DNA from 3 places in the Exiguobacterium sp. s16 genome. Region 2 is predicted to be linked to each of the others. Evidence: riboswitches for the same ligand, from Rfam matches in the RefSeq annotation. Region 2 holds a riboswitch; each other region holds the start of a gene.
The links. Region 2 has a riboswitch for S-adenosylmethionine ahead of KNP86_RS14075 (Na+/H+ antiporter NhaC family protein). Riboswitches for the same ligand answer to the same signal wherever they lie in the genome.
Positions count from the first base shown of each region.

Region 1: linked by a shared signal. The riboswitch ahead of msrA (peptide-methionine (S)-S-oxide reductase MsrA) and the one ahead of KNP86_RS14075 (Na+/H+ antiporter NhaC family protein) in region 2 are both predicted to bind S-adenosylmethionine.
Region 3: linked by a shared signal. The riboswitch ahead of metK (methionine adenosyltransferase) and the one ahead of KNP86_RS14075 (Na+/H+ antiporter NhaC family protein) in region 2 are both predicted to bind S-adenosylmethionine.

Region 1 covers NZ_JACSLM010000002.1:513,591-524,203, forward strand. The annotation lists gene KNP86_RS06115 (cation:proton antiporter) at 1-181, opposite strand, end outside; gene KNP86_RS06120 (GNAT family N-acetyltransferase) at 219-638, opposite strand; gene KNP86_RS06125 (glycerol-3-phosphate responsive antiterminator) at 766-1,311, shown strand; gene KNP86_RS06130 (SDR family NAD(P)-dependent oxidoreductase) at 1,364-2,068, shown strand; gene KNP86_RS06135 (HD domain-containing protein) at 2,180-3,028, shown strand; gene KNP86_RS06140 (sodium:calcium antiporter) at 3,243-4,232, shown strand; gene KNP86_RS06145 (bifunctional glycosyltransferase family 2/GtrA family protein) at 4,335-5,393, shown strand; gene KNP86_RS06150 (3'-5' exonuclease) at 5,437-6,003, opposite strand; gene KNP86_RS06155 (four-helix bundle copper-binding protein) at 6,070-6,402, opposite strand; tRNA gene KNP86_RS06160 (tRNA-Ala) at 6,518-6,590, opposite strand; gene KNP86_RS06165 (GRP family sugar transporter) at 6,724-7,587, shown strand; gene msrA (peptide-methionine (S)-S-oxide reductase MsrA) at 7,616-8,128, opposite strand; SAM riboswitch class I at 8,192-8,292, opposite strand; gene KNP86_RS06175 (hypothetical protein) at 8,337-8,498, opposite strand; gene KNP86_RS06180 (amidase family protein) at 8,610-10,013, shown strand; gene rlmN (dual-specificity RNA methyltransferase RlmN) at 10,083-10,613, shown strand, end outside.
Region 2 covers NZ_JACSLM010000011.1:42,821-53,433, reverse strand. The annotation lists gene KNP86_RS14115 (DUF1836 domain-containing protein) at 1-517, opposite strand, end outside; gene KNP86_RS14110 (diacylglycerol/polyprenol kinase family protein) at 667-1,317, shown strand; gene murB (UDP-N-acetylmuramate dehydrogenase) at 1,472-2,392, shown strand; gene ald (alanine dehydrogenase) at 2,482-3,612, opposite strand; gene KNP86_RS14095 (PucR family transcriptional regulator) at 3,744-4,967, opposite strand; gene KNP86_RS14090 (divergent PAP2 family protein) at 5,069-5,494, opposite strand; gene trhO (oxygen-dependent tRNA uridine(34) hydroxylase TrhO) at 5,613-6,554, opposite strand; gene KNP86_RS14080 (TVP38/TMEM64 family protein) at 6,777-7,427, shown strand; gene KNP86_RS14075 (Na+/H+ antiporter NhaC family protein) at 7,449-8,750, opposite strand; SAM riboswitch class I at 8,803-8,898, opposite strand; gene KNP86_RS14070 (GGDEF domain-containing protein) at 8,994-10,613, opposite strand, start outside.
Region 3 covers NZ_JACSLM010000002.1:145,412-156,024, forward strand. The annotation lists gene KNP86_RS04255 (Gfo/Idh/MocA family protein) at 1-25, shown strand, start outside; gene KNP86_RS04260 (iron-containing alcohol dehydrogenase) at 94-1,257, shown strand; gene KNP86_RS04265 (glucose-6-phosphate isomerase) at 1,364-2,716, shown strand; gene ytkD (RNA deprotection pyrophosphohydrolase) at 2,816-3,289, shown strand; gene KNP86_RS04275 (alpha/beta hydrolase family protein) at 3,270-4,028, shown strand; gene pckA (phosphoenolpyruvate carboxykinase (ATP)) at 4,062-5,633, opposite strand; SAM riboswitch class I at 5,948-6,067, shown strand; gene metK (methionine adenosyltransferase) at 6,198-7,406, shown strand; gene KNP86_RS04290 (hypothetical protein) at 7,449-7,976, opposite strand; gene KNP86_RS04295 (GNAT family N-acetyltransferase) at 8,141-8,611, shown strand; gene KNP86_RS04300 (alpha/beta fold hydrolase) at 8,702-9,418, shown strand; gene mnmM (tRNA 5-(aminomethyl)-2-thiouridylate-methyltransferase MnmM) at 9,451-10,023, opposite strand; gene mnmL (tRNA modification radical SAM protein MnmL/YtqA) at 9,977-10,613, opposite strand, start outside.

The DNA of each region.
Region 1 (10,613 bases), on a different contig from region 2:
TAATCCCGATTTCCCCGGCGATTTTGAAGACCTCATTCCCGTCCCAAAAGAAGCCGACCGCGACGCCGATGGCAATGAAGGCGAGGATACTAGGAAAGAACAACCGCTCGATAATCAAACTGAGCACCGAAATTACGGTGAGTGCCAATCCGAGGAATACGATTACATTGAATACGTCCATACGTCACCCCCTAAAAAAGGGAAGGATTGCTTCACCATCAGTTTTCACTCCATTGATATTCCATCCCGACCGATTCGGGACGAGAATAGTCAAATCCGAACTGGCGATACAGGCCGTCTGCCGGAATGTCAGCAATCAGACTAATGATGGCCGTCTCGTCTGCTTCCTGTAAAATCCAATCCATCAATCGTTCCATGATCAATTTACCAAGCCCAAGGCCTTGACACTCGGGATCGACGACGATATCGACGAGATGAAACACCATGCCGCCGTCCCCGACGACACGTCCCATCCCGACCATCGTGTCGTCTTTATATAAACAAACGCCGTATAACGTGTTAGCGAGCCCTTTCACCGTGCCTGAGTCGGAACGTTTCGGCATGCCTGCTTTGACGCGAAGGCGTTGATGCTCCTCCGGTGTCGGTGTCTCAATCCGTACATCTACTTCATTCACCATGTCACTACTCCCTCTCTGCGCATAAGTTAAAATTATTTTCCCGCTATATTGAATCGGTAAACCTTGATTTCCGGATGACGTTGTACAGATAATGAGAGAAACTGGAATGGAGAAAGGTTGTGTGGGAATGATTGAAGGTCAAACGATTTTGCCTGCTCTCCGAGACATGAAAGACCTCGAGACATTTGTGAGAGGGCCATTCAAAGTTGGCGTCTTGCTTGAAGTACATGTGGCCCGGCTTGATGCCGTGTTTCAGTTACTAGCGGCCCATGACAAGCAAGTGTTCGTCCATCTCGATTTGATTCAAGGTCTGAAGGCGGATGAATATGCGACCGAATATGTGTGTCAGACGTTTCGACCGTATGGAATCATCTCGACGAAAGGCAGTGTCATTTTAAAAGCGAAACAAAAGCAAGTTAAAACGGTGCAGCGTCTGTTTTTAATCGATTCGAGTTCGCTCGAGAAGAGTTATCGCCTCATCAACCGCACTCAACCGGATTATATTGAGGTATTACCAGGTCTCGTCCCGAAATATATCCGGTGCGTGAAAGCAGCGACAAATATTCCAGTCTTCGCCGGCGGCTTGATCTCGTCGTCTGAAGAAATCGAGGCCGCCCTTGAGGCAGGTGCGACCGTCGTGACGACGTCTGACCAAACACTTTGGTCGAACTGATAGGACTCATTTTCATGCAATCAGGGTATTCTACTGTCCAGGAGGGATGACAATGAAACAGACGATGATTATAACCGGTGTCAGCCAAGGAATCGGGCGGGAACTGGCCCGCCATTTTAGCACGACATATCGTGTTGTCGGACTCGATATCGGGCAAGACCCACAACTTGAAGGAGTGACGTTCCATCAGATGGATTTGGGGGATCATGAGGATGTGAACAGCGTATTCAAAGTAATTCATCAAGAAGTCGGCACCGCCCATGTGCTTATCAATAACGGTGGCGTATCCTCACTCGTCAAACCGATGACCGAACTCGACGTCGAGACGTTCAAACGCGTGATCGATGTTAACCTCGTCGGGACGTTCGCTTGCTCGAAAGCTTTCTTGACGTTGAACGAAGGGGCTGCTTTCGGCCGCATCATCAACGTGGCCTCGACCCGCGCGCTTCAGAACGAGGCTGATTGGGAAGCATACGGCGCCTCAAAAGGCGGGATCGTTTCGTTGACTCAGTCGATGGCGGTCTCTTTGGCTGAACGACCAATCACGGTGAATGCGGTCAGTCCCGGATGGATCCATACCTCGGATGAAGCCCTTCGTGATATCGATCACGCGCAGCATCCGTCAGGACGTGTCGGGACGCCGGAGGATATCGTCCGTGCCGTCTCTTATTTGATTGACGAGAAAAACGATTTCGTCAACGGGCATAATTTGATTGTCGACGGGGGCATGACGAAAAAGATGATTTACGAAGCTTGAATCAAGAAACTGGGACCATTACCCTATCTTTCAACAACCGATATGCGTGTAAAGACCTAGTGACGGGTATAGGATGGGGAGTACATTGAAACTAGCGAAGGAGGAAGCGTCGTGCATCAAATCATCGAGGAGGCACTCCGTTTCGCGGCCGTCCGTCACGACGGACAGTTTCGAAAAGGAACGAATATTCCTTACTTGACCCATCCTGTGGCCGTCTCCATGTTGCTCGTCGAAGATCGGCAACCCGTCCCGGTCGTCGTGGCGGGTCTGCTCCACGACTTGCTCGAAGATACGTTGACGACACCTGATGAACTGAGTGAACGATTTGGACATGAAGTGACACGTCTAGTCAAGGCTGTGTCCGAGCCGGGGAAACATCAGTCGTGGGAAGAACGCAAACGGATGACGATTCAGCATGTGCGGACGATGCAGTATGATGAAGTCGCACTCTTGGCCGCGGACAAGCTACATAATCTGCGTTCGATTCGTCTCGACGTCGAGTCTGCCGGCAAACAAGTATGGGACCGTTTCAATCGGCCGCTCCGCGACCAATCCTGGTATTATCATGAACTGCTCCATGCGTTGACGCCGTTCGCGCAGACGACGACGCTGATCGAAGCGTTCGAGACGGAAATGAACTTGTTATTTTATGGAGTCGAAGAAGGGCGGACCGAGAAGTTAGAGAAGTTGTTCGGTGTCATCAAACATGGGTTCCGTGAAGAGGAGTGGCTTCAAGAGACGACGACACTTTGTCAGACCGCTTTTGAGCTGAACGAGACGATGCGCGAAGGTTATCGTCACGGGACCGAGGTCAATCAACCCGAGCTCGACGCCTTGTCGGCTCAATTGAAAGAAGCAGGACTGTGGGAACGCTTGTCGCTCCCGGCACTCCAAGCGATCGATGAATTATCGTATCGAATGGCACTGCAGTCGGACGAGATCGTCGCGTGGCTTGAGTGAAATGATTGTCAAGTGACCTTAAACGTGATATATTCATCGTGAACATAAGAAGGGGAGTAGCGACCACGAATGTGGTCGATGGATCGTCACTACGGTGCAACGCACTCGGTCCATCGAGCTTCTGATCCAAGTCCGCGAGACCTTTTTATGGATGCTTCTTCGGCGTCCATAAAAAGGTCTTTTTTGATTTTTTGAAAAAGGGGAGACACAGAAAATGGTATTTATTTACTTCATCTTGGCCGCAGCACTCACCGTGTATGCTGCCATCAAATTATCGACGTATGCCGACGTCATCAGCGAGAAGTCGACGATGAGCGGCATGCTCGTCGGGACCGTGTTGCTTGCCGGAGCGACATCGCTTCCGGAAGTGACGACGAGCGTATCGGCCGTCATGATCAATAACCCGGACATCGCCATCGGGAACATGCTCGGCTCGAACTTGTTCAACATCTTTATCTTGGCGATGTTTGACTTGTATTATCGTCAGAAGCGTCTATTTAACGAAGCAAGTCGGGATCACCTCTACACGGCGAGTCTCGGTTTGATGTTGACGCTCGTGACGATGCTCGCACTCGTCATCCGCATCGACTTCACGATTCTCGGGATCGGGATCGATGCCTTATTGATTGCAGGGTTGTACGCGGTTGGGATTTACTATATCGGACAACGTCCAAAAGAACCTACGACAGAACGGGAAGTCGAGCAAGAAGTCGGTGTCAGCGTCACCGACTCAATTCCGATCAAGCGCGCGGTCATCGGCTTCATCATCGCCGCACTCGTCATCATGGCGGCCGGAACGGCGCTTTCAGTGTTAGGTGACCAAATCGCCGTCGTGACCGGACTCGGTTCGAGCTTTGTCGGCAGTTTCTTGATCGCGGCCTCGACGTCGCTCCCAGAAGCGGTCGCCGTCTTCGTCGCCTTGAAGCTTGGTAACGTCAACTTGGCGTTCGGTTCGATTTTGGGGAGTAACATCTTCAATATGCTCATCATCGCGATGTCGGATGTCTTCTACCGAGGCGGTTCGATTTTGGCGGATGTGTCCACGTCACACTTGGTGACGGCGATCGGGATCACGATCTTGTCGGTCTTGGTCATGTACAGTGTCCTTCGAAAAGATGTCACGTCGAAGTTCCGCTACGTCTTGCCGTCCGTTCTCGTCGTCCTCGTCTATTTCGCGTCGTCTTACTTCATCTTCATCGGTTGATCGACCACACGGTGTCCTCGGACATCGTGTTTTTTGTTTGAGGCGGTTCGAGGAATCACTTTTCACTCACTTGGGTATAGAAGGAGGGAAGGAGGGGTGGCGATGCAAATGCATTCCGTGGAACGTCTTGATGATTACGTCATATTAATCCCAGCATATAATCCCGATCAAGCGCTCGTCACACTGGTCCGGGAGTTGAAAGAAGAAGGGTTCGTCCATCTGTTCGTCGTGAACGATGGGAGTGCCGAGACGTCCCGTCCGATTTTTGACGAGGTCGGAAAATGGGTCACGGTGCTCGAGCATACCCGGAATCAAGGGAAGGGTGCGGCGTTGAAAACCGGGATTCGACATGTCGTTCAGCATTTCCCTAGAACGAACGGGGTCATCACGGTCGATGCGGATGGGCAACATCTGCCGGCCGACGTCTTGAAGCTGTATGAAGAAGGCATACGTTGGCCTCATCATTTGATTATGGGCTGCCGCGACTTTTCAGGGTCCGATATCCCGTTCCGGAGCCGATTCGGAAATCAGATGACGCGCGGCGTCATGTTGCTCGGCAGCGGTCTTCGTCTGAAGGACACCCAAACCGGCCTCCGGGCGATTCCGCTGCGGTATGCAGAACAATTGCTTGATGTGCCGGGGAACCGTTATGAGTTCGAGATGAACATGTTGACGTTCACGAAACGATTGCAAGTCCCGATTCATCAGACACCAATTCAAACCGTCTATGTGGCAGAAAACGCCTCGTCCCATTTCCGGCCGGTGATCGACTCGATTCTTATCTATCGCATGTTTTTGGCCTATTCATTATCATCGGTCGCATCATTTCTGTTAGACATCGGGTTCTATGCCTTGTTCGTCTATTTGTTGAATCCGTGGTTCGAGACGACGCACGTCTTGATTGCGACGGTCGTGGCCCGTATCCTGTCATCGCTGTTCAATTATTTCGTCAATCGGAAAATTGTGTTCCATTCGAAGGCGAAGCGGGCGATGCCGAAATACTTCGGTCTAGTCGGATTGCAGATGGCGCTGTCGGCCGGTCTCGTCTATGCGCTGTTCTATGTCATCCGCGACGGTGAGGTGTGGATCAAAGTGTTCGTCGACAGCTTCTTGTTCGTCGTCAGTTATTATGTCCAGAAAAAATGGATCTTTAAACGCTAACAGGCCAAGACGTGTGTCTTGGCCTGTCTGGCATGCATATCGTTCAATAAGCGAGTTTTCCGAGCTTGACCGATGTGTACCGGTGCAGTTCACGCGGATCATGGATCCCGGTCTTCTGCATCATGTCGCGCATGAGCAGGGCACAGACGCGAGCATCTTCAGCCGCATCGTGATGCATGAACGGGACGTTCAAATATTCCGCCATCGTGTTCAGCTTGTGATTCGGCAGACCTGGATACAGTTTTCTCGACAACTTGACGGTACAGCCGTACTCGATCGTCGGAAACGTATATAAATCGTATTTGGCGATCGCTTTCTTGAACGCGCCCATATCGAACGATGCGTTGTGTGCCATGACGAGGTCGACATCCCGCAGCGTCGGATAGAGCTGTTCGAGCACCTCGGGTAACGCTGGGGCGTCCCAGACATCGCTCGGCCGGATGCCATGGACCCGGATATTGCCGGCATCGAAGTCTTCCTCCGGATTGACGAGCAGTTGGTTCGTTTCGATGATTTCACCGTCGACAAGCAGGCTCCAGCCGACAGAGCAGATGCTGCGACTATCGCGGTTCGCCGTCTCGACGTCGATGGCAAGAATTGAATGTGGCATAATTAATCCCTTTCTCGTAAAAACAAGTATAAAAAAAGTCTAACATATCGTTAGACTAAAAAGCGATTATGCGGCCACGAGGTTGCGGCATGCTTCGGCACAGCGGAGACATGCTTCGGCACAGCGTTGGCAATGGTCGTGCAAGTGGCGGCCACATTCGACGGCGCACGTGTCACACACCTGGGCGCAGAGTGCACCAATCGGTTTGGTGAAAGCCGAATCGGTCTCGAGCGCGTTCAAGGCGAGTGCACACACTTCCGAACATTCTTTCGTCAGCCGGATACACTCGGCGACCATCAACAAATCTTCTTCTTGTAAGCATTTTGAGAAACAATGATTGCTTGCCCGCATACAGTCGATGACGGCTAAAATGGTCTCTTCGACAGAGGCTCGGTCCATGATAAGTCCCCCTTTAGAATAATGATGTCTTACAATCATTACCCGCTAGCGGATGAGTTAAACCGAGCGGCGACGCAAAAAAAGTCACCCCTCAAATGAGTGGTGACTTCAATAATGGAGCATAGCGGGCTCGAACCGCTGACCTCCACGCTGCCAGCGTGGCGCTCTCCCAGCTGAGCTAATGCCCCGTTCGAAAATTATTATATCATCCTAGTAAAACATTTGGCAATGGCTATTTTTAATTTTTTTGAACAAAGTTTAATCAGCACTGAACGTGGGAAAATCACAAATGATGTTATATTACGAAAGCAGGTGTCATGTATGGAAATGATTTTACTCGCACTCTTACCTGCCTTGATGTGGGGGAGCATCCCGCTCATCGTCTCAAAGGTCGGCGGGAAGCCGATTCAACAGTTGATCGGGACGACAATCGGGGCGATGGTGATGGCGGTCATTATCGCACTCGTGTTCAATCCCGGGTTCACGACGCTCGCAATCGTGACCGGATTCATCTCCGGCGCGTTTTGGGCACTCGGACAATATTTACAGTTCCAATCGTTTCAAATTTTAAGTGTCTCGAAGGCGATGCCGATCAGCACCGGCATGCAGCTTCTCGGTACATCGTTGTTCGGTGTCATCGTCCTCGGAGACTGGAAAACGACGACCGAACTATGGCTCGGATTTTCGGCGCTCGTTCTCATCGTGATTGGGGCTGCGTTGACGTCGTATCAGCAGAACAAAGACGGCGACAGCAGCGGCGCCTTGAAGAAAGGCTTGCTCGTTCTGCTCGTGTCGAGTATCGGTTACGTGACGTACGCCGTCCTGACGAACTATTTCGAGGTCGACGGGATCACGGCGATCTTGCCACAGTCGGTCGGGATGTTCGTCGCGGCGCTGTTGTTCAGCCTGCGTGAGAAAGATGTGAAGAAGTTCGATCCGAAGACGTTCAAAAACATCTTGGCCGGGATCGCCTGGGGGATCGGGAACTTCGGGCTGTTCGTGTCGAGCGGTGAAGTCGGAATCGCGACGTCATTCGCCTTGTCGCAATTGAACGTCGTCGTGGCGACGCTCGGCGGGATCTATCTATTAAAAGAAGAGAAGACGACGAAAGAACGTGTCTTCGTCTTTATGGGTATCGGCCTCATCGTCGTGGCCGGATTCATGCTCGGAATCGCCAAAAGCTAAAAGACGGGTCAGACGACCCGTCTTTCGCTTACCAGGCTTGTTCGATGAATGCGTCACGCCCAGATTTTTTCCGGTCCTCTTTATAGTGGGCCGGATTTTTTTTATGGAAGTCTTGATGGTACTCCTCGGCCGGATAGAACGTGTCGGCCGGTAAAATCTTCGTGACGATCGGCTGTTGGAAACGTCCACTCGCCGCGAGCGCGTCGCGACTCTGCTCTGCTTTCACACGTTGTTCTTCCGTATGATGGAAGATGGCCGGCGCATATTGACTGCCTCGGTCTTGGAATTGACCGCCGTCATCGGTCGGATCGGTCTGAATCCAATACAGTTCGAGCAGTCGCTCATAAGCGAACAGCGTCGGGTCGAACGTGATCTCGACGACCTCATAGTGTCCTGTCGTCCCTGTCTTCACTTGTTCATACGTCGGATCGTCGACGTGACCTCCCGTATAACCTGATACGATCGACTCGATGCCGGGCTGTTCCTCGAACGGTGTCACCATGCACCAAAAGCAGCCGCCTGCGAATGTTGCTTTTTCCATTAATAAGTCCCCCTCATGTTCATTCCCAAAAAAAGCGCCCATGTCATCGACATGAGCGCTCTGTCATATCGGCCAAGGCAATCGCCTTGCTGGTAGTAGCACCTTGCCGTAGCAGGTTGCTGTGAAGTCATAGAGCCAGGTCTCTCGTTCACTCAAGATATCGATATGTAGTTGGTGACAGCATCATACCATCAGATTTGAAGCGGCGTCAACGGTTTGGCTTGCGCCGTAGTTGGAGCAAGGTGGCACCGAGGATCAGGATGCCGAGCACGATGGAGAGCGGTAGCGTATACGGGGCGTCCCCGGCATATAACTGTAAGAAGAACAAGGCAAAGACGGACAATAAGACGAGTACGTACGAACGGTTCATAGTAACCTCCCTTTTCTTTCAGTGTACCAAGTTACACATTCGTTGGCGAACGAAAACAGGAAATCAAATGTCGATAGCGAATACCATCGAGTGACCAAAGGAGGAATCAATATGACTGACACATTTGATTTTATGGAACTCGATATCGAAACCGCCCATCGCGGATATAAAGAAGGAACGTTCACGGCGCGTGACGTGACGGCCTATTATTTGACCCGGATCGCCCAGTTCAACGACAAACTGAAGGCGGTCATCCAGGTGAACCCGGACGCCTTGTTCGAGGCCGAGTCGGCTGACCGGGCATTTCGTCGCGGGCTACGCTTGCCGCTACTCGGCATTCCTGTCTTGATCAAAGACAATGTCGAGACAGCCGGACTCATGAAGACGACGGCCGGGGCCGTCGCACTCGCGCATCACTTCGCAGGCCGGGACGCCAATCTCGTCCAAAACCTGCGAGCGAGCGGGGCCATCATCCTCGGGAAAGCGAACTTGTCCGAATGGGCCAACTTTTTGACCGAGGGCATGCCGAACGGCTGGAGCGGCGTCGGTGGGCAGACGCTCAATCCATATGGGGATAAGCTCGATGTCGGAGGTTCGAGCTCAGGTTCGGCCTCTGCGGTCGCAGCGAACCTGACACTGCTCGCTGTCGGTAGCGAGACGAGCGGCTCGATCATCCATCCGAGCGTGCACAACGGCATCGTCGGCATCAAACCGACCGTCGGCCTCATCAGTCGGAGTGGCATCATCCCGATCTCGCGGTCGCAAGACACGGCGGGACCGATGGCACGAACGCTCGAAGACGCGGTAAGGGCACTTGAGGCGATGGTAGGGGAAGACCCGGCGGACCCGGCGACACTCAACCTCCCGGCCGGTCCGCCGTATCGGACGTGCCTCGACGAGCGCCAAGCGGTCGGGATGCGTGTCGGGATCGTCAAAGCTGATTTATCAGCAGAAGAACAAGCATTATACGGTGAGGCGACCGAGCTGTTGAAACAGAGCGGCATCGACCTTGTCGAAGTCGAACTGCCCGCCCATGATACGCTCGACCAAGGCGATATTTTGTACCACGAGTTCAAACTCGGGATCGAGGCGTACCTGGCCACGACGACGCTCCCATACGAGACGTTGTCGGATTTGATGGACTGGAACAACAGACATCCTGAGACGATCCCGCACGGACAAAAGACGTTCGAGAAAGCGGAAAGATTGTCGGGACGTCTCATCGAGGCGGCCTATTTGACGCGCCGGCTCGATGACGTGCGTGACGCCAAGACGGACGGACTCGACCGTCTATTAAACGAACAGCAGTTGCACGCGCTCGTCTTGCCTCACGATTTGAACTATGACATGGCGGCAAAAGCCGGGCATCCGACCATCACGATCCCATATCGCTTGAAAGCGAGCGGGGCGCCGTTCGGCCTGTCGTTCACCGGGACGAGTTATGCCGAACGTGACTTGATCCGTCTGGCGTATGCGTTCGAGCGGCATATTTCGCGTCCCGTTCCACCGTTATAAGAACGTTGCACCCGTCGTCCACGTCCGCTACAATGGTACGTATGCGGATTGAAGAAAGGACAGATAGCAATGAAACCATCTATATACGGGCTGACGTTCGATCAGCTGACAGAAGCGTGTGTCTCTTGGGGATACAGCGCCTTCCATGCGAGACAAATCTGGGACTCGCTCTACATCGACCGAGTGAAGCAAATCGAGGACATCTCGGTACGGGCCGAGGTGCGTGAGGCGATCGCCGCCGAATACGTCATCTCGACGCAAGACCTGTTCGTCAAACAAGAGGCGGGCGACGGGACGGTCAAATTTTTACTTAAACTACACGACGGGCACTATATCGAGACTGTGCTCATGCGACATAAGTACGGCCGTTCGGTCTGTGTGACGACGCAGGTCGGGTGCAATATCGGCTGCAGCTTCTGTGCGAGCGGTCTCTTGAAGAAGACACGTGATTTGACGGCGGGCGAAGTCGTCGAACAAATCATGACCGTTCAACACTACTTGGACGAAGTCGGCGAAGGGGCCCGGGTCAGCCATATCGTCGTTATGGGGATCGGCGAACCGTTCGATAACTTTGACAACTTGGTCGACTTCCTGCGTGTC
Region 2 (10,613 bases):
CCATCTTCTCGATCGAACGCTTCGCACGGGTGTCGAGGAGCTCGATCGGGCTCGTCGATTTGGCGTACTCGGCGTAGAGACGATAAAAGTCGATCGGTGAGATGAGGTCGTCTTCATCACGGTCAGGGTTGTTGAAGATGAGCGCCAGGAGCGAACTCGTCTCTTCTAGCGAGAACAGGTGCTTCAAATCATCGAGTAAATAAATGATGGCCGCTTGTTGGAGCGAGTATTTTTTACCGACCCGGGGCACTCCGATGATTTTCCGGACCTCTCGTTTCGTCCAGTTTTGGATCGTGGTGGCGGATAAGTGTTCCCCCGTCAACGTGTTCGCCAAAGCAACGATTTGATTGATCGACAATCCGTTCTTTTCAATATGAAACAAATGAATTTTGCGAAGTTCTTTCGGGAAATGCTCACGCACGTCCTCTGGGAAGAGAGAGATGGCCCGGTCTACGTCGCCAACCCGCATATAATGAAGGCAATCAGCCAAAGTTTGAATCGAAATTGCGTCGCGCATACAGGCATCCTTTCTATAGCCACCTACGTCCGTTGGCTATACAGTCATTTGACCTCATTCTACCAAATGTTTGAAAAGGAAGCTAGGCTATCGCCTGATTAAGGTATAATGGAAACGTATAAAAAAATGTAGATAAAGGTGGTCCAACGATGAATGAATGGGTCAGTTCCATCCTGTCCATCGTCATTGTCCTGGTGTTTCTCGTCGGTCTTGAACAGATTGGCAAACGCCTCGGCTGGACGGATGAGACAATTCGAAAGAGTGTACATATCGCGGTCGGCCATTGGTCGCTGCTTGCAGTCTGGTTAATGGAGACTTGGTACGTCGCAGCCGTCCCGCTCGTCTTCTTCACGTTTGCGAACGCGTTGCTTCTTTATAAGAGTCCGTCACCGGTCCACCAGACGGAGCGCAAATCACTCGGTACCGTCTATTATCCGATCGCCTTGCTCGTCATCCTGTACTTTTTCTTCGAATCGGAGCCGCTCGCTTTTTTGGCCGGATCGCTCGTTTTGGCGTGGGGAGATGGGTTGGCCGCTCTGATTGGACGTAAATATGGTACAGTGACGTACGACTTATACGGACAGAAACGCTCGTTTCAAGGGAGCATGGCCATGTTCCTCAGTTCGTACGCTGTCCTCTTTTTATTGTTTTTGTGGAATGATGTTCCACTTTGGCAAGTGGTAACATATGGATTCATTATTTCCATTATCGCTACGTTGACAGAAGCGATTTCGTATCGGGACTGGGATAATTTCACAATTCCTATCGTAGTGGCAGTGGCTACATCATTATTGCTATAAACTAATTGCTTCATTGTAAAGAAAACGTTGCTTGTCACCCCTGTCAAAGATTTGTATACTGTGTTTCGTACTGAAATCATTCAGTGACGTGTTTGCCTCTCTCTTGACGAACCGAGGCATGCTTAAAATAGAACGTAAAGGATTGAGGCAACGCATGAGCTTTTTAGACCAACTACTTACTATCATTCCGGCCGATCGCGTCAACCAAGACGAACCACTGTCGGCACACACGTATACAAAATTAGGCGGGAAGGCCGATTATTTCGTGGCCCCGCACACGTACGAGGAAGTACAAGCCGTGCTTGAACTTGCTCATCGCGAGAGCGTCCCGTTCATGATTCTCGGGTTTGGATCAAACTTGATTGTCCGTGACGGCGGCCTTCGCGGAATCGTCTTGAACTTGAACGAGTTGAAAACGATTCGTCGCGATGGGAATCAATTGATCGCCCAAGCCGGCGCGGCCATCATCGATGTGTCACGCCAAGCGCTCACCGAGGAACTATCAGGCTTAGAATTCGCCTGTGGCATCCCGGGGACGGTCGGTGGCGCAGTCTACATGAACGCAGGCGCCTACGGTGGAGAGACGAAAGACGTCATCGCGAGCGCGGTCGTCTTGTCACCAGAAGGCGAACTCATGACGCTCACGAAAGAAGAGCTCGACCTCGATTATCGGACGAGCCGAGTTTCTAAAGACGGGCTGATTGTCCTCGAAGCGACGTTCGAACTCGAGCCGCTCGGCTATGAGGCGATCAAAGAAGTGATGGATGACTTGACGCACAAGCGCGAGTCGAAACAACCGCTTGAATACCCATCGTGTGGTAGCGTCTTTAAACGACCGCCTGGTTACTTTGCCGGTAAATTGATTCAAGACTGCGGCCTACAAGGGAAGCGGATTGGCGGGGCGGAGGTCTCGCTCAAGCACGCCGGATTCATCGTCAATATCGATGAAGCGACGGCGACTGAATATATCTCGCTCATCCGTCACGTCCAAGCGACGGTGAAGGCGAAGTTCGAGATTGAGCTTGAACCAGAAGTCAAAATCATTGGTGAGGATATCGCCGTCGAAAACGCATAAGCACGAAAACGCTCGAACCAACCGGTTCGAGCGTTTTTTGATGATGTGACGACATAAAAACCGACAGAATAGTTCTGTCGGTTTGGTCCTTACGCTTGTAATTGTTTTGTGACCGCTTCAGCAGGCGCCACGAACGTGTAGCCGAGGTCACGCGCGACAGCCTCATACGTGACTGTCCCGTCGATGACGTTCAAGCCTTTGAGTAACGCCGCGTTTTCACGAAGCGCCGGGAAAATCCCTTTTTGAGCGCACTCGACGATATACGGCATCGTCGCGTTCGTCAAACCGAGCGTCGACGTACGTGGGACAGCACCTGGCATGTTGGCTACGGCATAGTGCTGGACGCCGTAGCGCTCATACGTCGGTGCGTCATGCGTCGTAATATGGTCGATCGTCTCGCAAATCCCGCCTTGGTCGATGGCGACGTCGACGATGACCGACCCAGGTGACATCTGTTGCACCATTTCTTTTGTGACGAGTTTCGGTGCTTTCGCGCCTGGAATGAGGACGGCACCGATGACGAGGTCACTGTCAGCCACTTGTTTGGCGATATTGTAGCTATTTGAGATGAGCGTATTGATCGTGTTGCCGAATTGGTCGTCGATTTGGCGAAGACGGGCTGGGCTGATGTCCATGATTGTGACGTTGGCACCGAGGCCGATGGCGATGCGGGCTGCGTTCATCCCGACGACACCTCCCCCGATGACGGTGACGTTCGCACGTGGTACGCCAGGCAAGCCTGACAAGAGAATCCCTTTTCCACCGTGCGGTTTTTCAAGGATTTGGGCCCCGATTTGAGCGGCCATTCGTCCAGCCACTTCGCTCATCGGTGTGAGGAGCGGCAACGTGCGGTCGATTTCAACCGTCTCGTAAGCAATCGCCGTCACGCCTGAATCGACGAGTGCTTTCGTGAGTTCTGGTTCGGCTGCCAAGTGCAAGTAGGTGAAGAGCGTCAAGTCCGGACGGAAATAACGATATTCAGACGGTTGCGGTTCTTTTACTTTCAACGCTAATTCGACGTTTCCCCAAACGTCTGCGGCTGTGTCGACGATTGTCGCCCCTGCATCGACATACTCCATGTTCGTGAAGCCGCTCCCGACACCGGCTTCCGTCTCGACGAGAACCTCGTGTCCAAGCTCAGTTAATACGGCTGCACCCATCGGCGTCAAGGCGACGCGGTTTTCATTGTTTTTGATTTCTTTCAATACCCCGATTTTCATGTAAAGTTCCCCTTTCTCTCTACTGACACAATTTGTTCACACCTCTAGTATAGACCCATCCGAAAACGCTGTCTTTAGCATGGATTCTAAAAATGACAATGCCCACTTTGTGAAAAATCACAAAGCGGGCATCAATCATCTTGTCGGTATTGGCCTGCCTTGATGGCGAGGTAAACAGCGGCTCGTTCGGGCAGTGAGACTTGCGTAATATTCGTCAGTTCCTCGATGCGGCGAATCCGATAGAGCACGGTGTTCGGGTGGATGTGAAGATGGGCGGCGACGCGTTTGACGTTCCCATCAAAATAGAAATACCACTCGAGCGTCGTGACGAGCTCGGTATGATGGGCGACATCATATGCCTGCAAACGCTCGATGGTCGGATGCGTTTCGAGCCGAAGCCCGATTCGGCGAGCGAGATCTGGGACGAGCTGATAAATCCCGATTTGTTCGAACGTGTGCGTCGCGGCAAGCTCATAGGGGAACTTCCGACGAAGCGACGTGACCTGTCGTGCTTCTTCCATCGCGGCATACAGCATGTCGCTCTCAAAGAAACGACGGCTGACGCCTAAACGTGGATCGACTTCCGTGAATTTCTCTCGGAGCTGTGTCTCGAAGCGATTGGCCCACTGCAAAAGTGCCGTCTCTTCCTCGGCTAACTCCGATTTCATATAATGCCAGACGAGGAGCTGTTGACCATCGATGGCGTGCAGCACGACCTCGATCGCTTGTTGGGTCGCGAGAACATAAAACAATCGCTCCGCCAGCTGTGGGGTGATCGGTTGGCTGCACTCGATGATGGTGAGTCGGCTGGCGACAGCAATCGGGGCGAGTTCGTTCAAACGATCGCGATGAGCGGGCGACAAATTGGGGCTGGCCAACACTTCTAAAAAGAAACGCTCGAGCTCGGCATCGATGCGCCGCTCATGCATGGCGATGGTCATGAGCAATTTTTTAGCGATGCTCGCGCCTTCTTTTAACACAGTGAGCTCTTGTTCCGAGAACGGGGTCGTTCGGGCGAGGCTCCAAATATAACCGAGCACATCGTCCTGTTGTTTGATAACGACAGCGGCACGTTCGCCTAAACCGACAGCCACCCGGGCTGGGATGACGACCGGTTCGTCTCGGTCGATCACTTCTTGCAGGATTCCACTTTCCCATAAGTCCTCGATGACCGCTTCCGGCACACGACGGCCGATGATGGTCGCGATGCGGGCCGGGTCGGTCGAGTCGGGGTGGGTGCTGTAGGCGAGCAACTGATGGTGGCGATTTTCAATCGTGATCGGGGCCCGAATCGCTTGTCCGATTGCTTCGGCGAGCGTATCGAGCGATTCATAAGATTTCTGCAAAAAAGGCATGTCGATTCCTCCTCTCTCTCACTATACCGTCTCTGTTGTGAAAGTTCACAAAAAGATGGAGTGTTTTGAGAAGAAGGGGCGACATGCCTCTAAAATTCAGCTTAAATCGGGAAAAACAATCCGATGACGAGACCGAGCAGGGCACCGACGATGACTTGGAACGGGGTGTGACCGACCAACTCATTTAAAATCGGTGTCTCATGTTTGATACCTTTGAAATAGTCGTTCAACAAACGGGCTTGGAACCCGACCGCTTGTCGGACACCGGTCGCATCGTACATGACGATCGTCGCGAAAATCAGGGCGAGCGCGAACATGCTGGAGTCGAGTCCTTCGATACGCCCGATCACGGTCGTCAATGCGACGACGGTCGAGGAGTGGGAACTTGGCATCCCACCTGAGGCAAACATGATTTCAAGTTCAAAATCTCGTGTTTTAATGAGTTCGGTTACGAGCTTGGCCGCTTGAGCGATGAACCACGCGAGCAAGGCGGCGAGTAAAGGTTCGTTAAAGAGCAATCGATTCACTTCCTGTCTGACAATGGTATCTACACTATACCCGATTCTCTCAGGCACTAGACGTAAAGTTTTTGTCAAAAAAAAGCACCTCGAGCTTAGGCTCGAAGTGCTTCTCGGTCGATTTTTGTTACCCGACGACGCCTTCAGTCTCCTGAAGTTTGTCCGCGATATTCTCGATGATATAGCGGTTACGTGGATGCTCCTGGCACTCTTTCGAGCATGAACGCATTTGTTTCGGTTCACACTCTTCACAACAGAAGTGTTGAGCATTACACACCGGGTTGGCACAATTAACGTAACGGACCGTCTTCGTCCCACAGTGCATGCATTCGGAAACAACCGACGGATTGACCGTGTTGACTGGGACGTTGATGCGCTCGTCAAAGACGTAGAGCTCGCCTTCCCAATTTTCGCCTTTCGTGGCGTCGTCTTTGCCGTACATGGCGACGCCGCCTTTTAGGTGGAAAATGTTGTCGTGACCTTGGTCACGCATATATGCGGTAAATTTCTCGCAACGGACGCCTCCGGTACAGTACGTGAGTAAGGTTTTCCCTTCGTAGAGGTCCTTGTTCTCTTCGAGCCAATCTGGCATGTAACGAGAAGCCTCTACATCGATTTTGATCGCATTTTTAAAGTGACCAAGATCGTACTCGTAGTTGTTACGAACATCGAGGATGACGACATCGTCGCGATTCATCATCTCTTTCCATTCTGCCGGTTCGAGGTACGCACCGTGCTGTTTAGGAACGTCGAACTCACCATCAAAGCGCCACGTCACAAGCTCTTTCTTATGACGGACAAAGATTTTTTTGAACGCATGCTCTTCGACTTCATCGATTTTGAACTCGATATCGCTGAAAAGCGGGTTCGCTTTCAAGTCGTTCATGTATTGCTCGGTCTGTTCCCAAGTCCCAGAGCACGTTCCGTTGATTCCTTCGGAAGAAATCAAGATCCGTCCTTTGATGCCAAGGTCCTTACAATACTTGAGGTGCTCTTGTGTGAGCGTTTCTGGGTCTTCGATGTTGACGTACTTATAGTACAGCAAGACCCGCATTGGTTTTGTTTCCATGTTATTACTCCCCTGTGTTCAGTTTTTTGCAGGAAAACGAACGTTGGGTTGTGTCGTTCGACGAGCGGACTTGCCTGCAACCACAAGTCCATATTATATGATAGATATCACAGCGAAATTTCGCAAATACTTTTTATTTTTTTTACTGGCGTGCAGGGGGATGCGTCTTCCTGAGCGAAATCGGGTAAAAGGTATTAATGAAAGTCGAAGGTGGAAACTGATATGCTCACATCACTCCAACAATGGATTATCCAACTGATTGAATGGCTGCAAGAGCTTCCGGGAGGCCCATGGGCAGGACTAGGGGCGCCGTTCCTTGAGGCGATCTTTCCATTTCTTCCGCTCGTCCTCATCATTTCGGCGAACGCGGCCACGTATGGGTTCTTGCTCGGGACGTTATTGTCTTGGGTCGGTAGTTTACTAGGGACGATTCTTGTCTTTACAGCCGTCCGTTACGTATTCCGTAAACCGATGACACGGTGGCTCGAAAAACATAAACAAGGGGTATATTGGCTGGAACGCATCAACCATATGAGCCCGATCTCGCTTGGGTTTTTATATTCGCTCCCGTTCATCCCGGTCAGTTTGATCACATACTTACTTGCCCTCATTCAAATGCCGCTTCGGACATTCATCATGGCGGCGGGGTTCGGGAAACTGCTTGTCGTCTTGATTTTTTCGGTCATTGGTGACCAGTGGGAAGAGTTTATTCAAAGTCCGTTCCGCTTATCGATGCTTGGACTGTTACTGTTTGTTCTTTGGGCGATCAGCCGTGGCCTCGAGGAATTGCTCAAGCGGCGCGCCTTCAAAAAACGCAACGAACAACTTCAACGTGAACGTGAAACGAAACGTCAAACGACCCTTCGAAGCTAGTGCTTCAAAGGGTCGTTTTGGTCAGGCGCGCTTTTTGAAACGCGGGAAGTTAAAGACGATGGCCAGCCCTCCGCAAATGAAGAGCAGGAATGGATAGAACATATACGGGACGAGCGCTGGTGACGCCGTATTCGTCAATTCGGCGGCGATGAGCAGCTGTGCCCCATAAGGCAACAGGCCTTGGACGCCACACGAGAAGATGTCGAGCACACTCGCTGATTTCTTTCGCTCGATGTCATACGTGTCGGCGATATTGGCGGCGAGCGGACCGGCCACGAGAATCGAAATCGTGTTGTTCGCCGTCGCGACGTTCGTCGCGCTGACGAGCCCGGCGATGCTCCATTCGGCACCGGCACGTTTTTGAATCCGCGACGTGAGCGCGTCACGCAAGTAAGTGAGCCCGCCGTTATGCGAGATGAGTCCGACGAGTCCGCCCATGAGGAGCGTCAAGAGCGAAATCTCGGCCATACCCATCATCCCGTCTGCCATAGCCGTGACGTATGAAGTGACAGCCAAACTCCCATCGATCAAACCGATGATGCCGGTCAAGGCAATCCCGCCAAGCAAAACGAGAATGACGTTCAACCCGGTCAAGGCGAGAGCGATGACGGCGAGGTATGGAATGAGTTTATACCATTCGAACGTGGCTGCATCGACAGTCGATTCTCCACTCGATAACACCGATAAGAGGACGATTGTGATAATGGCGGCCGGGAGGACAATCCAAAAGTTGGTTCGGAATTTGTCACGCATATTGGTACGCTGGGTCCGGACGGCAGCGATTGTCGTGTCCGAGATGAACGACAAGTTGTCCCCGAACATGGCACCACCGACGACGGCAGCCGCCGCGATGGCGATATTGACGCCACTTTCTTCGTGGATACCGAGCGCGATCGGGGCGAGGGCGGCAATCGTGCCCGTCGACGTTCCCATCGCCATCGAGATGAAAGCCGCGATGACGAATAAACCGCTCAGTAGAAGCGAGGACGGTAAAAATGTCAGCGCCGCATTGACGGTCGCGTCGATTGCGCCGATTGCTTCGGCGACACTCGAGAACGCTCCGGCGAGCAAGAAGATGAAGACCATGATCAAAATGCCGGGGTTCCCCGCGCCTTGGGCGACACGCTCGACCGTCTGAGTGACGCTGCCTTTCGTCATCATCGCCGCGACGATGACCGCGATCAACGCCGCGATCAGGACCGGGAATTTATAAAAGTCGTTATAGTAGATGCCTGCCCCGATAAAGAAGACGAGGAAGACGAGCAAAGGCAATAGTGCCCATTTGTTAGCTGTCGGTTGTTCCAATCGATTCACCTCATTCATAAAATAAAAAGAGAGCCTTCTGAAAAAAGGCTCTCTCTACAAGAAAACACTTTTTTCATCTTTCGAGCAGACTGCTCGCTGGATTTGGCACAGGTTACCCGCTGCCGAGACGTCACTGGGCCAGTCCCTCAGTCTCTCTTGATAAAAAAGTTGTGATATTTAGTTATAAGACACGTTCCCTAACGTACCTGTTTCAAATCCGCTTGTCAATAGCAAACCCCACGCGGTGAACGTGGGGGTGAGTCAAGTCGTTAAGAAATTGTAATGGGCGACGCGGTTGCGTCCGGCGTACTTCCCGCCGACGTAGAGGGCCCGGTCAGCGTTCCGGATCGTATCGTCGAGGCGTTTGTCACCGAACGCCTGAATCGTGTCGACACCGATCGAAGCGGTGACGGGGATATCGATTCCGTCGACGTGGAACGGTTTGTTCTCGATTTGTTGCCGGATCCGTTCGGCGATCTCGATTGCCTGTTCGACATCGCAACGATTCAATAGCAAGATGAACTCTTCACCGCCGTAACGGGCGGCAAAATCTTCGGTGCGGAGTGCCTGGCGAATCCGCCGTCCAAACTCTTGGAGCACACTGTCCCCGACTTGATGTCCGTGCAAATCGTTGATTTTTTTGAAAAAGTCGATGTCGAGCATCGCGACCGAAATCGGATACATCGAACCGTCCGAGATTTGTTGAATCCCGTATTCGTAAAACGCGCGTGCATTCGCGAGCAGCGTCAAGCTGTCGGTCCGACTTTCCGTGTAAAGACGGTCGCGCTCATGGCAACGGCTGATCGTCCGGTTGAACGACTTGAGAAGTTTGACGATTTCACGTTGGATGGTCGAGGGATACCCATAGACGTGTTCACCCGTCATGACGAGCCACGTGCGAATCCCTTCGATCTCCTCGGACCGAACCGAGATGAAACTATGATAGTCGTCGTCAAATTCGTTCGACAGTGGTGCGTCCCATTCGAAGCGCATCTCATATTCGACCGAGGCTTCGTTCGGATAAGCGTGATCGAGCAAATCGAACACGATGTGACGGTCAATCGGCTGACGCGTCTTCAAATCAAAGTACAGGGTACGGTCGAACAGTTTAAACTCGACGAACCCTTCGTCATAGTGATTGAGCCGCTCACATTGACTGAGAAACACTTCGATGGCTTGCGCCTCGCTCTGCGATAACGACACGGCTTCTTTTGCCTCGTCATACTGTTCAATCAACGATTTAAAGGCGTCTTGCCGGCCTTTTTGGATGATGAGCCGCTTGATGAAGAACGTCAACGCGGCAGCGATGCTGCTGACGACGAGTAAATTCGTCTCCCGGAACAACGAGGCCGCCAAAATGAAGACGAGACTGACGATATACGTATAAAACGCGATGCTCAGAAAATCGCGGACCGGGATGTCGACGCGGAACCACCAACCGACTTGATACTTTTGCACGATCGTGTTCAAGATGATGGCCAGAATCAAACCGGCGAGCGGCAGGAACGAGTCTTGAGAATAGAAGCCGAGACCGGTCACACCACCAAGTGCCAAGTAAACACCGGCTGGGATGGCAATCTCCAAGAAAGACGTGATGGCGTTCCAAGGATACGTGAAGCGGAAGCGTCGAAGCGCGACGCGCGGTTTCAAGTTTACGAACTGGAAGACGAGGAGACCAATCTGATTGACGAAAAGCGCCGTCTCGAAATCAAAAAACAAGAAAATGATGAGGACGATACTTTCCGAAAACGTGAAGTAGACGCCTTTCCGTTCGATGGAGTCCATTTGAAAAATGATGACAAGGAGCGCGATCAAGATGAACGGCAACGGCTCGATGGCGGGTATGTTCAATACGCCTGTGGCGAACAAGGTGATCGTCGA
Region 3 (10,613 bases), on a different contig from region 2:
CGACCGCATCTACGCTCAGGCCTGATTGCTTTTCAATCATAAAAAACAGGGTATATAGTGTAGGTGTTACATATTTTCGAAGGAGGATGAAACATGCACAACTTTGAATACAAGAACCCGACGAAACTTATTTTCGGGACACATCAGATTGAAAAACTCGCGAGCGAGTTGAAGGCGCTTGACGCCAAGAAAGTGATGCTCGTCTATGGAGGCGGGAGCATCAAAAAGAACGGCACGTACGATGAAGTCGTGGCGGAACTGAACAACGCCTCGATCGATTTCGTCGACTTCTCAGGCGTCGAACCGAACCCGCGCATCGAGACGGTACGTCGTGCCGTCAAACAAGCGCGTGAAGAAAACATCGACGCATTGCTCGCGGTCGGCGGCGGTTCGGTCATCGATTGCACGAAACTCATCTCGGCGGCCATCCCGTATGAAGGCGACGCTTGGGACATCGTGCTCCGTGACCACATCCCGACGGAAGCGATCCCGTTCGGTACGGTGCTCACGCTCGCGGCGACCGGTTCTGAGATGAACTCAGGTTCGGTCATCACGAACTGGGAGACACAAGAGAAGTACGGCTGGGGTCACCCGCTCGTCTATCCGACGTTCTCGATCCTCGACCCACGTTACACGGTATCAGTGCCAAAAGACCAAACGATTTACGGCATCGTCGACATGATGAGCCACTGTTTCGAGCAGTACTTCCACCCGAACCATGCGCCGGTTCAAGAGCGGATGACGGAAGGCGTGTTGAAAGCGGTCGTCGAATCGGCACCGAAACTCGTCGACGATTTAGAAAATGTCGACTTGCGCGCCATCATCTTGTTCTCAGGTACGATCGCCTTGAACGGTGTGCTCCAAATGGGTGCCTCGGGCGACTGGGCATCGCACAACATCGAACATGCGGTCTCGGCTGTCCATGACATCCCGCATGCAGGCGGACTCGCGATCCTGTTCCCGCGCTGGATGGAACATGTACTCGATGAAGACAATGCAGCACGTTTCGCACGCTTAGGCACAGAAGTGTTCAACGTCGAACCGGCTGACACAGACTTGGAAACGGCGAAGCGTACGATTGCAGCCGTTCGTGCCTTCTTCGATGAGCTCGGCGCGCCAAGCTCGCTCCGTGACTATGACATCGACGAGTCGACGTTCGACGCCATCTTGGATTCGGCGATGAAACGCGGGGCGTTCGGTCGCTTCCGCACACTCGAACGTGAAGACGTGGCAGCGATTCTTGAGTTGAGCAAATAAGGCGATTTGATGCCTATTTTGCAATAATGATTGAACGAATCCGACGTTTCCGTTTATGATGGGTCATGTATGGCTCTTCAAGGAGCGATTTAAAGGAGGAAATGACATGTCAACTGTACGTTTCGATTATTCAAACGCCCTGTCTTTCGTCGGGGAACATGAAGTCGATCAATTGCAAGAAACCGTGAAAGCAATGCATTCGGTCATCCATGACCGCAGCGGGGCAGGTAGCGATTTCCTTGGGTGGGTCGACCTCCCAACAAACTACGATACGGATGAGTTTGCCCGCATCAAAGCGGCCGCGGAACGAATCCGTGAGAACTCGGACGTCCTCGTCGTCGTCGGGATCGGTGGATCATACCTCGGCGCACGCGCGGCCATCGAGATGCTTCAACATTCATTCTTCAACGTATTGTCAAAAGAAGAGCGCAACGCGCCACAAGTCTTCTTCGCCGGCCACAACATCTCGTCTACTTATTTGACGGAGTTGCTCCAGGTGCTCGAAGGCAAAGACGTCTCGGTCAACGTCATCTCGAAATCGGGAACGACGACAGAGCCGGCGATCGCGTTCCGTGTCTTGAAACAGTTCATGGAAGACAAGTATGGTCAAGACGGTGCTCGTGAGCGCATCTATGCGACGACAGACCGTGCCCGTGGCGCCTTGAAGACGCTTGCGGATGCGGAAGGCTACGAGACGTTCGTCATCCCGGATGACGTCGGAGGCCGCTTCTCGGTCCTCACACCGGTCGGACTCCTTCCGATCGCTGCGGCAGGCATCGACATCGATGCCCTCATGGAAGGTGCACGCGACGCACAAAACGCCTATTCGTCACCAGAGCTCTCTGAGAACGAGGCGTACCAATATGCGGTCGTCCGTAACGCCTTGTATGCGAAAGGCAAGTCGATCGAGTTGCTCGTCAACTACGAACCGGCCTTGCACTACGTGTCGGAGTGGTGGAAACAGCTTTACGGCGAATCAGAAGGAAAAGACAACAAAGGGATCTTCCCGGCGGCTGTCGACTTCTCAACTGACCTCCACTCGATGGGACAATACATCCAAGAAGGTCGTCGTGACTTGTTCGAGACGGTCATCCGTGTCACGAACGTCCGTCACGCGATGAACGTGCCAGAAGACGCGCAAGATCTCGACGGCTTGAACTTCCTCGCCGGCGAAACGATCCAATTCGTGAACGACAAAGCGGCTGAAGGAACACTCCTTGCCCACACGGACGGAGAGGTACCGAACCTCGTTGTCGAATTGCCAGAGATGACGCCGTACCACCTCGGTTACTTGTTCTACTTCTTCGAGAAGGCATGCGCGATGAGCGGATACATTCTCGGGGTGAACCCGTTCAACCAACCGGGCGTCGAAGCGTATAAAGCGAACATGTTCGCGTTGCTTGGAAAACCAGGTTACGAAGAACAAAAAGCTGAGCTTGAAAAGCGTTTGAACCAGTAATTTCGAGTAGGTCCGCTCCGGCGGGCCTATTTTTTTTGTTTGAAACTGGGGGAAGACAAGGTAAAGTGAGAGTAGACAGGGGAAAGAAAGGGATGGACTATGTTGACATTCACGGACTACTATCACAATAAAGTCGAGTTGAGCTTCGCGCACTATCCATTTTCGGATACGCCGCTCCACGTCTGGGTCGTCGCCCGCTATGAGAATCAATGGGTGCTGACGAAGCATAAGCAACGCGGACTCGAGTTTCCGGGTGGAAAAGTTGAGCCCGGCGAACATGAGGATGATGCCGCGATTCGGGAAGTGTATGAAGAGACGGGTGGTGTCGTGAAGACGCTGCACTATCTCGGACAATACCGCGTGCTCGGGCGCGGGGACACGGTCATCAAAAATATTTACTTCGCCGAGATCGAGCGCTTCGATGACCATCCGGCCGTCGATGAGACCGACGGCGCCGTGCTCATGAAGGAACTGCCAACGAATCTGCTCCGGAACAACCGGTACAGTTTCATGATGAAAGACCGGGTGCTCCCGGAAACGATGAAGGTGCTACATGAAAAACGAATGGTTTGACCGGATCGAGGTCCTCCCACCATATGCCGGTTATGCGGTCCACCGTGGCTGGTACGCGACGCGCGATGGTGAGGATGTCGTCGCCTATACGATCACGCCGACGCGACCGAACGGGCACGTCCTGTTTTATTTGCGCGGTGGAACAGGACGCATCGGCGACGTGCGCTTGCCCCGGTTGATGCAGTTCGCGGCCAAAGGTTTCCACGTCGTGGCGCCTGTTTATCGGGGTAACCATGGGGGGAGCGGGAAAGAGGACTTCGGCGGGGCCGATTTAGAGGATGTCTTGTCTCTCTATGATCGCGTCCATCGAACGGACACGCTCATTCATGCCCTTGGCTTCTCGCGTGGGGGCATGATGGCGTTGTCGCTCGCCGCGGAGCGGCCGCTCACGTCCGTGACGTCATGGGCGGGTGTCACCAATTTGGAATGGACGTACGAAGAGCAACGCTCGATGCGGAAAATGCTCCGCCGTATGACCGGGGGTGATCCGGAAGCGGCTCGTGCGGCGTACGTGGAGCGTTCACCCCTCTACAAGGACTGGGAGGCCCCGACGTTATTGATTCACGGGACAGACGACGAGCAAGTGCGGCTCCGTCATGCGACAGCCGTGGCCGAACGGATGGGGGAGCGGGCCGAACTTTGGATCGTCCCGTTCGCTCATCAACTCCCGTTTTGGGAAAAGTGGAAGACGACCGATGAGGCGATGGACTGGATGTTAGCCGTCGCACCAAAAAAATGACTAGCGCCTAAACCAGGCGCTAGTCATTTTTTATTACACGATGATTGGGCCGGCCGCGACGACCGCCTCACTCGCTTTCGTGAATCGTTTGAAGTTGTCTTGGAACTTACGGGCGAGCGCTGCCGCCTCGGCGTCGTAGCGGGCCCCGTCTTTCCATGTGCCCCGTGGGTTGAGCACGTCGTCTGGCACCCCGTCGATGTGGCGTGGGATCTCGACGTTGAAGATGTCATGGCGCGTCGTCTCGACGTCACGGAGTTTCCCGTTGACGGCCGCGTTCACCATCGCCCGTGTATAGGCGAGCTTCATCCGCGATCCTTCGCCGTATGCGCCGCCGGTCCAACCCGTATTGACGAGATAGACGTCGACGTCATGTTTCTCGATCAACGTGCCGAGCATGTCGGCGTAGCGTTCCGGTGCGAGCGGCAAGAACGGTGACCCGAAACATGTCGAGAAGGTCGCCTGCGGCTCCGTCACGCCGCGCTCCGTGCCGGCTAGCTTCGACGTATAGCCTGACAAGAAGTGATACATCGCCTGCTCCTTCGTCAATTTGCTGATTGGAGGCAGGACGCCGTATGCGTCGGCCGTCAAGAAGACGATCGTGTTCGGATGCCCGGCTCGTGACGGAAGCATCGCGTTATCGATAAATTGAATCGGGTAGGCGGCCCGTGTGTTCTCAGTGAGTGAGATGTTCTTGTAGTCTGGCGCCCGTTCCTCGTCCAAGACGACGTTCTCAATCAACGAGCCAAATCGAATGGCATCGTAGATTTGAGGTTCGTTCTCACGCGACAAGTTGATCGTCTTCGCGTAGCAACCGCCTTCAATGTTGAAGACGCCGTCAGGAGACCAACCATGCTCGTCGTCCCCGATTAAATGACGTTCTGTGTCGGCCGATAGCGTCGTCTTTCCGGTACCCGATAGCCCGAAGAAGAGAGCCGTCTCGCCGGCGTCCGATACGTTCGCCGAGCAATGCATCGACAAGACGTGCTGTTCCGGTAACAGGAAGTTCATGACTGAGAAAATCGATTTTTTAATTTCGCCGCCGTATTCTGTTCCCCCGATCAGAATGGTCCGTTTGGCGAATGAGACGAGAATGAACGTTTCGGAGTTCGTCCCGTCGACTTCCGGATCGGCCTTATAGCTCGGTGCATAGATGACCGTGAACGGATCAAAGGCACCTTGTGTCGGCCATTCGCGCAAGAACAACTGTTTCGCGAACAAGTTGTGCCACGCGTATTCTGTGATGGCCCGGACCGGGAGCGTATAATGCTCGTCAGCCCCGGCAGACGCCTCGAGATAATAGAGCTTGTCTTTCGTCTCGAGATGCGTGAGCACTTTATCGAGCAGTGCCGTGAACTTCTCTTCTGCGATCGGTTGGTTGACCGGACCCCAGTCTACTAAATGATTGCTGACTTCATCTTGCACGACGAATTTGTCTTTCGGTGACCGTCCTGTGAATTTACCTGTACTGACCGATAAAGCCCCGTCTTTCGTCAGTACGCCTTCCCCGTTGCGAATGGCTTCTTCCACCAATTCTGGAACCGTTAAGTTCCGCATCATGTCGGCACCTTTAATTAATTCTTCGATTTTCAGGAGCGTTGTCGCCATCCTGAATCCCACCTTTCCCCTAAATAGATGTGGATGAAATCCGCATACTTCCGCGTTTAATTAGTATGACGTTTTTATTATATGTGACATACTAATCAAAAACAAGCCTTTTTTACCCTTTAAAGTAAGCGCTTTCTTACACTGTCATTCTAACATATTCTGTACCAGGTCATAGTACAAAATCGAAAACCGACAAAAAAATGTTTGATATTTCACAAACATAACTATTGCGAGTTCGTGAAAAGTTTTACGAATTCAGTCGATACGCTTGACAGAACGGGGTGTCATTTATATGATGGTCTTCGTAACGGATACTCTTATTCTGAGCGGTGGAGGGAACAAGGCCCTACGAAGCCCAGCAACCGTCCGATTTGTCATTGTTATTCGGAAAAGGTGCTATCCTGAAGCGAAGCGCAAGCTTCGAACGATAAGAGGGTAAGGAAGAACGATTCAACCTTTCCCATTGAACATGGCGAAAGGTTTTTTTCATTACCGTCCCAAAGCAACGCGTAAGGGGAACGAGTACCGTCCACACATCACCCTTATTATAGGAGGTTTTTCGAAATGGCAAACTTGAACCGTCGACTTTTCACTTCGGAGTCCGTCACGGAAGGACATCCGGATAAAATTTGTGACCAAATCTCAGATGCGATTTTGGATGCGATTTTAGCTGAAGATCCAAACGCCCGCGTTGCGGCTGAGACATCTGTCACGACAGGTCTCGTGCTCGTAGCAGGTGAGATCACAACATCAACTTACGTGGATATCCCGAAAGTTGTTCGTGAAACAGTTCGTGAGATCGGCTACACACGTGCAAAATATGGTTTTGATGCAGAGACTTGTGCTGTCCTCACATCGATTGATGAGCAATCGGTAGACATCGCCCAAGGTGTCGACCAAGCGCTTGAAGCTCGTGAAGGACAAATGACTGAAGAAGAAATCGATGCGATCGGCGCTGGTGACCAAGGTCTCATGTTCGGTTACGCAACAAAAGAGACACCAGAACTCATGCCGCTCCCGATTTCACTCGCACACAAATTGTCACGTCGTTTGGCAGAAGTTCGTAAGAACGGCACGCTCGCTTACCTTCGTCCTGATGGTAAGACACAAGTGACGGTCGAATACGACGAAGCGAACAACCCAGTTCGCATCGACACAATCGTCATCTCGACGCAACACGCCGAAGACATCACACTCGAACAAATCCAAGCTGATTTGAAAGAGCACGTCATCGACGCGGTCATCCCGTCTGAACTTATCGACGCGGATACAAAATACTTCATCAACCCGACTGGCCGTTTCGTCATCGGTGGACCACAAGGGGATGCAGGCCTTACAGGACGTAAAATCATCGTCGATACGTACGGTGGTTACGCTCGCCACGGCGGCGGCGCGTTCTCAGGTAAAGATCCAACCAAAGTTGACCGTTCAGCGGCATACGCGGCTCGTTACGTAGCGAAAAACCTCGTTGCAGCGGGACTTGCTGACAAAGCAGAAGTTCAACTTGCTTACGCGATCGGCGTTGCCCACCCGGTATCGATCGCAGTCGACACGTTCGGCACAGGCAAATTGAGCGAGACTGAGCTCGTCGAACTCGTTCGCGAGAACTTCGACCTCCGGCCGGCCGGCATCATCAAGATGCTCGACCTTCGCCGTCCAATCTACAAGCAGACAGCAGCTTACGGCCACTTCGGTCGTACAGACGTTGAACTCCCATGGGAGCAAACGGATAAAGCGGCAGTGCTTGAAGAAGGCGCGAAACGCTTCGCATAAGACAGTAAAAACGACCTTTCTCAGCGAAAGGTCGTTTTTTTGTTAGGCTTGTGTTTTGTTGTCATTCGATGATTCGTTATTGCTTGATGACGTGTCGGATGAAGTTTCTTGCCCGAGCGCCGTATCTTTCGCATCGACGACTTTCTCGCCGATCGATTGAAGATCTGACTTCGCTTCTTGCGCCGTGCCGACGACTTTGTTCACGTCTTCTTTGACCGTGTCGACTTCACCAGCGACTTTCTCGTATACGTTTTGAACGTCAGTGGCAACTTCTTGGATGATTCCAGAAGCTGATTTCACTTGGTCGATGACTTGTGAGGCCTTTCCGGCTGGGTCTTGTTTGACTGTATCGACGAGACCGCCGACCGACGATTTCGCGCTCGAGAACGATTGTTTCGTGTTCTCACGGTTCGACGTGCTAAGTAAGGCGAGCAGACCGCCGACGAGGGCGCCGAGGAGCATCCCGGTCACGACGGTGATTTTAGGGCCACCTGCATTTGCTTGGTCAAACTGACGATTTGGATTGTTGGCTTGCTCTAGTTTTGGATCATGTTGTAGTTTCGGTTCCATAGTAACACTCCTTTTTGTAAGTTGGCATTGATACTCTTATACCCGAGTCAAAATGGAAAATAACGTCTTCCTTCATTTCGACATCAAAAAGTAATGAGCGGGCAGGATATTTTTTTGCTGATGGGGAATGATACTACTAGATTGGCCAAAAGGGGGATGCCGTTATGAAGATCAGGGAAGCCGTACCAGAAGATGCCGCCACCATCCGCGATATTGCGCTCGCAACGGTCAGTGAACAAGACGAGGTTCGTTCAAAAGTAATGGAACGGGCTTATCAGCAAGAAGAGATCGTCCGCGCCATCAGTTCAAGCGAGGAAGCGAAAGAGCAGTTGTTCATTGTCGGTGAAGCCGAAGGCGACGTCATCGGGTTCTATCATGCGATCGACCGCGGGGATACGTGGGAAGTGCTCCGACTCTATCTTCATCCGACCCATCACCGACAAGGTCTCGGAACGGCCTTATTGTCTCATCTGCGCGAACGTAAAGTTCAACCGATCGAACTGTACGTCGAGAGTTCGAACGAGCAGGCGATCGCCTTTTTGAACCATGAGGCGTTCATCGAGTTGAATCGGATTCAAGAGGAAGTGTACGACCAACCGATGGAACTGATTCATTTGCGCTATGACCCGAGCTAAGACCCTAGACGGATTTTCTGACAAACATCAGTCTCGGCTGATGTTTTTTGTTAGTATAAAAACATGGACATAATAAAATGAGGTGACAGTATGACATACGAAGAAGAATCACGAAAAGGGGTCATCGTGATCGTCTATCCGCTCCAGTTCACGTCACGCTTGAGCGAGGCGTTTTTAGGACGGTTACGTGACGAATATGAAGTTCTCGTCGTGACCGGACAGACGGTCGGCTTGACCGCGGAAGACCATAAGCTGTTAATCAAGAACACGCTACGCGAGGCGAGCCAGTACAAACTGCCGATTCACGTCATCGCCTTCAGTCTCGGGGCGTTGTTAACGAACCGATTGCTCCAGGAATACGATGTGCCGCTCGGCAGTTTGACGTATATCTCACCCTTGTTCGATTGGCATCCGTCCCGCCAAATCGGCGGATTGAAACAAGTCGTCGCGAGTGCGGTCGACCGTTTCCGTCCGGATTTGCCGCTCGGCATGATGACGTTCATGGGTGCAGGCGAAGAGTCGTCCCGCTTCGGTGAGATCACGTATGGGCAATACCGGGAAATCGAGGAAGAGATCGTCGAGCATCAAGAAGAGAAGAAACATTTGCCGCGCCTTCCACTCGCTTGCTTCTATGCGCCGGACGACCGCTTCGCCGATGTGAAACTGACGCTCAACGTCTGTCGAAAAATCGGCGGCGATCAAGTGTACATCCGCCGGCTCGAAGGCTTCCCGCATTTCGGCTATGAACGACTGAACACGAAGTTCGCGGAGACGCTCATCACGTTTTATGAATTGATTCGAGAATGACAAAACAGGCGACTCGCTCGAGTCGCCTGTTTTCATGCACGTTTTTCAATCGCCACGATGAACGGGGGATGATTGATTTGATTGATGAAGCCGTAACGGAGGACGCCGGCCCGCTTTTGATCGAGTGCCTCGACGTAGGCGAGCACCTCGTCGCGCTCGATTTTGCCGCTATCATGGCCATGATAGATGACGACGACGATGACACCACCGACGGCCATGACGTCGAGCAGTTGCTCGAGGGCGTCGATGGTCGTATTGCCCATCGTCGTGACCGACTTGTCGCTTCCCGGTAAATAACCGAGGTTGAACACGGCGGCTGTGATCGGGCGTGTCTCGTCCGCTACAATTTCTCGGACGGTGTCGTGGCTGTCGTGGATGACAGTGACGCGGTCCGTCAATGCTGCTTCCTCGATGCGAATGCGTGTCGCCTCGACCGCCGCTGCTTGGACATCAAACGCGTAGACGTGTCCCGTCGCCTCGACGAGTTCGGCTAAAAACAATGCATCGTGCCCGTTGCCGGCCGTCATATCGATGGCGACGGCACCAGGTGTGACGTGTTCACGGAGTAGGTACTTCGCGAACGGTAAGACTCTCATTAATCCCATGGCTCTCATCCTTCTTTTTTCCTTGGAAGGAATCACGACGCACCAGTTCGGCATCGATGGCGTTCAAGACGGCCATCTTGTGCCGGCTCCACGTCGGACCGATCAACAGATCCGGTGGCCCGTCACCGGTCAACCGATGGATGACGATCTCGGGCGGTAACGTCTCAAGCTGGTCGCAGACGAGGGAGACGTAAGTCGTCTCGTCCATGAGCTCGAGCAATCCTTTTTCGTACTGACGGGCGAGCGGCGTGTGCTTCAAGACGTGGAGCAAATGGATCTTGATTCCTTGTATGTCCATTTTAGCAACTTCTCGCGCCGTGTCGAGCATCATCTCTGTCGTCTCACCAGGGAGACCGTTAATGATATGGACAACCACGCTTATATTGCGTCGGCGGAGCTTGGCGAGACCTTCGAGGAACGTCTTATAGTCATGGCCACGATTGATTTTTTTCGCTGTCGCATCGTGAATCGTCTGTAGACCGAGTTCGACCGTGAGGGACGTCCGCTCGTTCAACTCGGCGAGATAGTCGACGACGTCGTCCGGCAGACAGTCCGGTCGGGTCGCGATCGATAGACCGACGACACCTTCC